3 regions of the Vreelandella janggokensis genome follow, and region 2 is predicted to be linked to each of the others. Evidence: predicted binding sites of a transcription regulator. Region 2 holds the regulator's gene; each other region holds the start of a gene.
The links. Region 2 encodes sigma-54, which starts transcription at its own class of promoters, with help from an activator protein. Its sites were predicted from a motif close to TGGCACNNNNNTTGCTNT; they were not measured.
Positions count from the first base shown of each region.

Region 1: a site for sigma-54 is predicted at 1,636-1,653, ahead of QC816_RS01905 (NarK family nitrate/nitrite MFS transporter). Genes of this name have one in related genera too.
Region 3: a site for sigma-54 is predicted at 1,747-1,764, ahead of glnT (type III glutamate--ammonia ligase). Genes of this name have one in related genera too.

Region 1 covers NZ_JARWAJ010000001.1:415,504-418,782, reverse strand. Annotated here, with positions in the region: gene QC816_RS01915 (murein L,D-transpeptidase catalytic domain family protein) at 1-441, shown strand, start outside; gene QC816_RS01910 (patatin-like phospholipase family protein) at 467-1,513, shown strand; gene QC816_RS01905 (NarK family nitrate/nitrite MFS transporter) at 1,810-3,162, shown strand; gene QC816_RS01900 (nitrate regulatory protein) at 3,230-3,279, shown strand, end outside.
Region 2 covers NZ_JARWAJ010000001.1:949,239-952,517, reverse strand. Annotated here, with positions in the region: gene lptA (lipopolysaccharide transport periplasmic protein LptA) at 1-40, shown strand, start outside; gene lptB (LPS export ABC transporter ATP-binding protein) at 51-800, shown strand; gene QC816_RS04290 (RNA polymerase factor sigma-54) at 905-2,326, shown strand; gene hpf (ribosome hibernation-promoting factor, HPF/YfiA family) at 2,413-2,721, shown strand; gene QC816_RS04280 (PTS sugar transporter subunit IIA) at 2,726-3,199, shown strand; gene rapZ (RNase adapter RapZ) at 3,276-3,279, shown strand, end outside.
Region 3 covers NZ_JARWAJ010000002.1:457,736-461,014, reverse strand. Annotated here, with positions in the region: gene QC816_RS08885 (amidophosphoribosyltransferase) at 1-303, opposite strand, end outside; gene glnT (type III glutamate--ammonia ligase) at 361-1,695, opposite strand; gene purU (formyltetrahydrofolate deformylase) at 2,354-3,220, shown strand; gene folD (bifunctional methylenetetrahydrofolate dehydrogenase/methenyltetrahydrofolate cyclohydrolase FolD) at 3,217-3,279, shown strand, end outside.

The sequences.
Region 1 (3,279 bases), 530 kb from region 2:
CTGGCCCAGCACGAACTGATGTTCCAAGAGCTCGTCTCCCACGGCCAAGGGTCGGGGGACGCCCTGGCGGAGACGTTTTCCAACATCCCCGACAGCCACCAATCCAGCATCGGGCTGTTTAAAACCATGAACAGTTACTACGGCCGCAATGGCTATTCACTGCGCTTGGAAGGCCTGGAGACCAACGTTAACGACAACGCCTACGAACGAGCCATCGTCATTCACGGTGCCGACTATGTCAGCGAAGCCTTTATTGACCAGACGGGGCGACTGGGTCGCAGCCACGGCTGCCCGGCGGTTCGCGAAGAAGTCACCTACCCCTTGATCGACAGCTTAAAGGGCGACCACTATGTGTTTGCCTACTACCCTGACCAGGAATGGGTGGCAACCTCACAGGTGATCAACTGCCCTAACGCACCGTCACTTGCCCACCGTTTTTAACGACTTATACCCAGGAGGCAAGTCGATGACGCAACCTAAATCGTTAGACCTGGCATTACAGGGCGGTGGTTCTCATGGCGCCTACACCTGGGGCGTCATTGACCGCTTACTGGCGGACTCAAGGGTCGAGATCGAGGGCATCAGCGGCACCAGTGCCGGTGCGATGAACGGCGTGGTCATGGCCGACGCGCTCACCCGGGGCGATAAAGAAACCGCCCGCGAGGCCTTGCACGATTTCTGGCGGGCCGTCAGCCGAGCGGGGATGGCAAGCCCTATTCGTCGCTCACCGCTGGACAAGCTGACCGGGAACTGGAGTCTCGAACACTCGCCGGGGTATATCGCCATGGACCTGATGAGTCGGCTGGTCTCGCCCTATCAGTTCAATCCTCTCAACGTGAACCCTCTGCGCAACATTGTGGCCGAACGGATCGACTTTGATCGGGTCCGCCGCTGTGAACAGCTCAAACTCTTCGTGACTGCCACCAACGTCCGTACCGGTAAGCAGCGGGTCTTTCGTCGGCATGAGATGAGCCTTGATGCGGTCATGGCCTCCGCTTGTCTGCCATTTGTCTTCCAGGCCGTTGAAATTGACGGAGAAGCCTATTGGGATGGCGGCTATATGGGCAATCCGGCGCTGTTCCCGCTAATGGAGGAATGTAGCGCACGCGATATTCTGCTCGTTCAGATCAACCCCATTCGACGAGACGACTTACCCACCACGGCGTCAGCCATCATGAACCGCCTTAATGAAATCACCTTCAATTCAGCGCTGATCAAAGAGGTGCGCATGATCGCCATGCTTAAACAGGTGCTTGACGCCCAGGGTATCGAGAACTGCTATCAGCAGGCGTTGTTCCACCGCATCAGCGGTGAAGGTGCGTTACTGCCACTGTCGGTATCCAGCAAGCTGAATGCCGAGTGGCCCTTTCTATGCCACCTGTTTGAACAGGGCCATGCCGCCGCCGACCGCTGGCTGGAAGACAACATCGACGCGCTCGGCGAACGCTCCACGCTGGATATCGAGGATGTCTATCTGGATGAAAGCCCGGCGCCTGCTACAGCACCAAACTAAGCCAAACCAGGCCTGCTGATGCCCAATGATGCAGCATTAGCATGATATTTATCTTTCAACCTGTTCCTCAAACACCCTCCCTTCAATAGTAACCAACTGATTAAAATAATAAAAAACAACCATGGCAACCACTTTGCATAAATGTAAGCAGTGGTGGTAGGCGTGGACCAGGCCCAAGCGGGTACGAGTGCGTCGAACCTGACCTTCAATGAAGAAGGCATGTTCTCGTGAACCGATGACGCTGCGTGTTCACGCGCAGGGTGTTGAACTCGTAACAGAACCCGTGAGGCCATCCCATGGATATTCGCAACAAAGCCAACCGTATTCGGTTGCTCAATTTCTCTACGCCACAAATGCGCGCTTTCCATTTTTCGTGGTTTGCTTTCCATCTCTGCTTTTTTGGCTGGTTTGGCATTGCGCCGCTCATGGCGGTGGTACGTGAAGACCTAGCTCTCACCCAGACCCAGATCGGTAACACCATCATCGCCTCGGTCGCGATCACCGTCATTATCCGCCTGGTGATCGGCGTATTATGCGACCGCCTCGGGCCACGAAAGACCTATTCCGGCTTGTTGCTGCTCGGCTCCATTCCGGTGATGGGCATCGGCCTGGCCGACAGCTTTGAAACCTTCCTGCTTGCGCGCCTGGCGATTGGGGCCATCGGTGCGTCGTTTGTTATCACTCAATACCATACTTCCATCATGTTTGCGCCCAATGTCGTGGGTACCGCCAACGCCACCAGTGCGGGCTGGGGGAACCTGGGCGGCGGCACGACACAGATCGTCATGCCGTTGATATTTGCCGGTATGTTGATGCTTGGAGTTAACGAGGCGTTGGGCTGGCGGTTAGCCATGGTCGTGCCAGGCGTTGTGCTGTTCTTCACCGGCATTGCCTATTGGCTATTTACCCAGGATGCGCCCGATGGCAACTTTGACGAGCTGCGCGCTCGCGGCGAGCTACCGCCCGCCAGCGGCGAAAACGGCGCGCTACAAAGCTTTACCGTCGCGGCAAAAGATATTCGCGTGTGGGCGCTGTTCGTGGTGTATGGGATTTGTTTTGGCGTGGAACTGACGATCAATAACATCGCCGCCATCTACTTTTTCGATAATTTTGACCTGACACTTGCCACCGCTGGCCTGATTGCCGGCCTGTTTGGCTTGATGAATATCTTTGCCCGTACGCTGGGCGGCATATTTTCTGACTTGTTTGCCAAACTGGGGGGCCTGAAGGGGCGCGTGCGCTGGTTACTGGTCGCTCTCATTTGTGAAGGCATCGCCCTGATCGCTTTTTCACAAATGCATGTACTAAGCCTGGCGATCGGTATCATGCTGGTGTTCAGCCTGTTTGTGCAGATGGCCGAAGGTGCGACTTACGGGGTGGTACCCTTCATCAATAAAAAAGCCCTGGGCGCGGTGGCCGGTATTGTGGGCGCAGGCGGCAACGTTGGCGCCGTCTCTGCCGCCTTCCTGTTCCGCAGTGAAAGCCTGACCTATCAGCAAGGCCTCTTCTACCTGGGGTTAGCCGTCCTTGCCTTGGCCTCGTGCGTCCTGCTAGTACGCTTCTCCGATGCGCAAGAAGCCGAAGAGGCAGCCGCCTACCGAGAGGCGGTGGGCGACGATACCGGCGCGGGTGCCCTATCGTTACGCTAAACGACGCCGATTGCGCACTTCCAGGGAAGTGCGCAATCAATGGCGGTGAGCACAAAGGAAACGCATTATGTCTTCAGCTCAACAGCTTCTGTTAACCGCCAAACGCTGCGATATCGA
Region 2 (3,279 bases):
GTCGCAGCGCATCCGCATGACGCTGCAACCCGAGGGATAAGGAGAGCCTGATGGCAGTTGCCGACAACAGCGCAACACAAACGCTATACGCCCGCCATTTGGCGAAAAGCTACAAGCGCCGACGCGTCGTAAAAGACATCAACCTGGATATCTCACAAGGCAGCATCGTCGGTTTGCTCGGCCCCAACGGCGCCGGTAAAACCACTTCATTCTACATGATTGTCGGCCTGGTCAAGGCAGATGCAGGCAGCGTCGGGATTGATAGCCTGGACCTTTCCCGAGCACCCATGCACGAGCGTGCCAAGGCAGGCATTGGCTATTTGCCCCAGGAGGCGTCGATCTTTCGCAAACTCTCCGTCGCCGACAACATCATGGCCATTTTACAAACCCGTCACGACCTGGATCGAGCCGGACGCGAAGCACGCCTGGAAACACTCCTGGAAGAGTTCCATATTACCCACATCCGCGACAATATGGGCATGAGCCTTTCCGGAGGCGAACGGCGCCGCGTCGAGATCGCCCGGTCCCTCGCGACAGAGCCTGCGTTCATCCTGCTTGATGAGCCTTTTGCAGGTGTAGACCCCATCTCCGTGGGCGATATCAAGTCGATCATCCGCGCCTTGAAGGAGCGAGGTATTGGCGTATTGATTACCGATCATAACGTGCGTGAAACGCTGGATATTTGCGATGTGGCGTATATCGTCGGCGACGGGCATATTATCGCCAGCGGTTCGCCGGCCGCCATTCTTGACAATCAGGAGGTGCGTGACGTTTACCTAGGTGCTGATTTCCGTCTCTAAAGCCATCAATGGCATATTTATTGCCGATGGCATACTTATTGCACTTGCACCCAAACACAACTCGCACTAGGGTGGATGCTTTCCGATAAACGAGTGGTTCTCAGATGGTCATGAAAGCTTCTCTTCAACTGCGGATCGGCACTCAGCTCACCATGACACCCCAGCTGCAGCAGGCAATTGCCCTGCTACAGCTATCAACGCTCGATTTACGCCAAGAAATCCAGCAAGCGCTTGACGCCAACCCCATGCTCGAGCAGGAAGATGAGTTCAGCGAAAGCGAGCAAGCTGACAGCGAGCCGGAAGCAAGCGAGTGGGCAGATAGCATTCCCAAGGAGCTATCCGTCGATAGCGACTGGTCAGATACCTATCAGGATACGATGGGCAGTGGCAGCACAAGTAGCGAGGGGCCTGACTTCGAGCGCCAGGCCACCGGGCAAACGCTGCATGGCCACCTCCTCTGGCAACTCGCCATGACCGATTTGAGCCAACGTGAACAGTTGGTGGCCGAGAGCCTGATTGACGCACTGGATGCTAACGGCTATCTCACCCAGCCCCTTGCCGATATCCGCGAAGGACTGCGAGACCAGGGCGTGGAAGGCCTCAGCCAGCGCGAGGTTGAAACCATTCTACTGCGACTGCAACAGTTCGAGCCCACCGGCATCTTCGCCCGCGATCTTCGCGAATGCCTGATGCTTCAGCTCGCCGCACTACCCGGTGACACACCGCTGCTGATTCCTGCGCGGCGTCTGGTTCGCCAGTTCCTTGAAGCGCTGGGTAAAAATGATCAGCGCCTCCTCAAGCGAAGACTCGGCCTGGACGATGTGCAACTCGATGACGTCATCCAACTGATCAGAAGCCTGGACCCGCGCCCCGGCAGCGTTTACAGCGCCACTGACGATAGCTACGTGATTCCCGACCTGGTGGTTCGCCACGATAACGAAGGCTGGCACCTCGAACTCAACCCAGAGGCCTTACCCAAGCTCAGGATTCAACCCGACTACGCTAGCCTGATCAAGCGCGCCGACAAGAGTCATGATAACCAGTTCCTCAAGGATCACTTGCAGGAAGCCCGCTGGCTGATCAAAAGCCTCTCCAGCCGCAACGACACCCTGTTACGCGTCGGCCGCGAAATCATCACTCGCCAGATCGGCTTTCTCGAACACGGCGAAGAGGCCATGAAACCGCTTATACTGGCCGATATTGCCGATGCGGTAGAGATGCATGAGTCGACCATCTCTCGCGTCACCACCCAGAAGTTCATCCATACACCGCGGGGAATTTTCGAGCTTAAATACTTCTTTTCCAGCCAGATCAGTGGCCAGGACGGCGACAGCCACTCCAGCACGGCCATACGCGCTCGACTCAAAAAACTGATTCAGGAAGAACCCCCCGGCAAACCTTTGTCAGATAGCCGTCTGGTCACCCTGCTGGAGGAAGCCGGCATCCACGTAGCACGTCGCACGGTTGCCAAATACCGCGAAGGCATGGGCATCCCTTCGTCCAGCGAACGGCGTCGCTTACGTTAAGCAAACGGAAACTCAACACAAGGGCTTTGCTTAACGCCAAAAAGGGTTACAATCGAAGGACAGTCCGACGGATAAGGAGTACGTCAATGCAAGTCAATATCACCGGTCATCATGTAGATCTGACTGACGCCTTGCGTGACTATGTCAACGAAAAGCTGGAACGCGTTGAGCGCCATTACGACAACATCACCACCGTGCAGGTAACGCTCTCGGTCGAAAAAGAGCGTCAACAGGCCGCCTGCACACTCCACGCGGCAGGAGCTGACTTGCATGCCGAGGCCCTCGATAATGACATGTACGCCGCCATCGACGCCCTGGCGGACAAGATTGATCGACAGCTCGTTAAGCATAAGGAAAAAGCACAAGCCCGCGCCCAGGGCGCAGGTGTGCGTTAATTCAATGACGTTGGCCACAATCCTCCCCCCGGAACGCGTTCTCTACGATGTGCCCGGGGGCAGCAAAAAACGGGTGCTGGAGTTTTTCAGCACCTTTATCGCACAAAACATTCCCAGCCTCGACAGCCAGGAAGTGTTCAGCCGTTTGATTGGTCGTGAACGCCTCGGCAGTACGGGGATTGGCAACGGCGTGGCGATTCCCCATGCTCGAAGCCCACACTGTGATTCACCTATCGCCGGCTTTCTCAAACTCAATGAAGCGGTCGACTTTGACGCCATTGATGGCGACCCGGTTGACCTGGTGTTTGTTCTTCTCGTGCCTGAAGAAGCCGACGACACCCATCTCGCACTGCTGGGACAAGTTGCTTCCATCATGAATGATGCCGACACGCGCCAGCAGCTCCGTAAGTCGGGTAGTCAACGTGAATTGCTGGACCTCATCTCCGCCAAGATACGCGACCAGGCGGCCAGCCTTTAATAGGTCGGCACGTAATGAACCGTCCTGACCAAGGGGCGTTTATCCAAGTCGCTTGACCGCAAGCAAGAGAGCCTTCATGC
Region 3 (3,279 bases), on a different contig from region 2:
CCAGCTCAGTACCTGCTTCTCTTCACTGGCCAGCTTGAGCACGGCCACGTTGGCATTCTGGAACCACGCGTCCAGGCTACCAAAGGCAGCGCCCAGGCGATCGGCCAAGTCCTGCCAATCGTAATCGGCATCGTCGCTTTGCAACGTCAGTTTAACGCCAGCGTCGTATTCATCGCCGTAAACAGCAAAGCCGGCACTGTCCGGCCCGCGGTCTGTCATGGCAATAAGCATCGGCTCGAACAATTCACCCAGCCGGCTTTCTAGTTCAGGTTTTTTCAGATAAAGCCCAACAATTCCGCACATAGCATTACCTCGGCTTATTCGTCAGTGCATGTCTTACGTTTCGATAAGACGCAATCATTAGAAGAATTCCGCGTAGCGCTGGATTTCCCAATCGCTGACCTGGCTGCTGTAGTCAGCCCACTCCTCACGCTTGACCTTGATGAATTCATCGGTAATTTCTTCCCCAAGCCCTTCACGCAGTACGGAATCTGCTTCCAGGGCGTCAATCGCCTCAGTGAGTGACTGGGGTAAAATATCGATCTTTTGTTCGCGACACTGCTCGGGCGTCAGTTCATACAAATTGATATTTTTTGCTTTGCCGGGATCCAACTGACGGTCAATACCATCGAGGCCAGCAGCAATAAGCGCGGCATGCACCAAATAAGGATTACAGCCAGCATCGGGTAGACGAAACTCCAAACGCCCATAGGGCACACGCACCATGGCTGAACGGTTGTTATCACCATAGGTAATGAACACAGGTGCCCACGTTGCGCCGCTGTTGGAACCGCCCGAGACGAGACGCTTATAAGAGTTAACCGTGGGCGCCGCGAAGGCACACAGCGCTGGCGCGTGATGCAGCAGGCCGCCAAGAAAGTGATACGCCGTGGGGGAAAGCCCCAGATTCTGCGGATCGCTGTCATCGCCAAAGACGTTATTGCCTTCTTGGTCGGCAATCGAGAGATGGAAGTGCATCCCGTTGCCTGGCCGGTCGGCATGCGGTTTGGGCATAAAGGAGCACACCATGCCCAGTTCATTGGCAATCTCACCGGCGGCCATGCGTACAAAGGTGAAACGGTCAGCGGATGTCAGTGCATCGCTGTAGGTATAGTTGATCTCAAATTGACCATTGGCATCTTCATGGTCGATTTGATAAATATCGAAATCAACGCTTTGTAGTGCTTCCACTAAACGTTCCAGAAACTCTCTAGACCGCGACAAGCCTTTATAGTCGTAACAGGGCTTTGCTAGCGTATCACTCTCATCTACAGGCAACAGTTCTCCTGCGGCCCCACGTTTAAACAATGAAAATTCAGGCTCTAAACCGGTGTTTAGCGTCCATCCCTTGTCACTTAACCGCTCTAATTGCTTAAGCAATACGACACGGCTATCAAGCAGATGAGGCTCATCGTTGACATAACCACAGCAGGCCATACGCGCATAGCGCGGCTGCCACGGCACCAGCGAAAGAGAGTTCAAATCCCCTTTTGCCATAAAATCAGGCCCATGCGGCTTCATACCTAGGCCAGAAACAGCGAAGCCTGCAAAACCAGCGCCTTTTTCTACCACGTCCATCAAACAATTCGCCGGCACTGACTTGGTTTTCGCCGCGCCGTGAATATCAACAAATTGAGCCAGCAAATAGCGCACATCGTTATCTTTGATAAATTTAACGGCAGCTTCTGGAGACATATTATTACCCTCGTGATAATTCCTTTCAAGAAACTATATTTCCCAAAAGGAAAAGCACTTAGTGTGCCAATATCATTTGGCTGCCTTCTACATCGCTATAAAAAAACCCTAAGCGATTGTTTATAAAAAATTAAATATTTTATTGCTTGTTATCAGCAACCCCCTGCCAGCTCTCTTCCGCGCCGTCGCTTTTATGTATCCTGCGCCGTAACAGTGCATATCATCTAAAAATCGCACCAGGAACGAACATAATAAACACATATGAAAATTTATTCCTGAAAATAGCCATTTTCTATGACTTAAAATCCACCCATTAATTAATTGTTTTTTATATAAAATAAAAAAGGTATGCACCGTTTGTCCTGGTCACGCCCGCACATGGCAAGCTTCTTGCTTTACTGAAAGGAATTATTATTTCCTTAAAAGAATGCAACGTCGATGTTACGCCAATGGCCTCGCTTGGGAAAGCGGGTTTTGATGACTTGAGTAGCGCGGCCGGATGGATGTGAGCAGAACGAATAGAGTGCTTAGATAACCATCTCGACAAAAAACCAAATAAAAAGCTACTCTATTAAATAAGGATTTAATTTCTATTTTTCGGATAAAAACAACCAATTATTATCCACATATAAATATATTATTTTATATAGGAGAAAAAATGAACATTCATGATGACAACTACATTATTCGCGTCTCTTGCCCAGCGACATCCGGCATCATCTCGGCAGTGACCTCGTACCTAAGCGAAAATAACTGTTATATCAGTGAACTGGCCCAATACGACGATGAAGAGTTGAAACGCTTCTTTCTACGCGCCAAGTTTCGCTTCAACGAGGGCGCTACGCCGGACATCGAGACGCTGCGCAATGATTTCGCGGGGGTAGCGCAGCCTTTCGAGATGGACTGGCAGATTCACAGCTCCTCCCAGCCCATGCGGGTCTTGCTGATGGTGAGCAAGTTTGACCATTGCCTAAGTGACTTGATGTACCGCCATGGCAAGGGTGAGCTGGACATGGAGATTACCGCCATCGTCTCCAACCACCTGGATCTTCGCCCCATGGCCGAGCGTGAGGGGATTCGCTTTGTCTACCTGCCTGTCACCAAGGAGACCAAGCCACAACAGGAAGCGGCCATCATGGATATCGTCGAGGAAACCCAGACCGAACTGGTCGTGCTGGCGCGTTACATGCAGATCCTATCGGATGATTTGTGCCAGAAGCTGAGCGGACGTGCGATCAATATTCACCACTCGTTCCTACCAGGCTTCAAAGGCGCCAAGCCCTACCATCAGGCGCATGAGCGAGGCGTGAAGCTGATTGGTGCTACCGCCCACTATGTCACCTCAGATCTTGACGAAGGGCCGATCATCGACCAGGAAGTTCAACGCGTCGATCATACCTATCGCCCCCAGGATCTTGTCGCTGTTGGCCGTAACACCGAAACCATCGCCCTGTCTCGTGCGGTCAAGTACCACCTTGAGCACCGCGTCTTTCTCGATCAGAACAAGACGGTGATTTTCCAATGAGCGCAACGACCCAAGCCCCTGGGACCCAAGCCTCTGCGGCCCTCATCGACGGCAAAGCC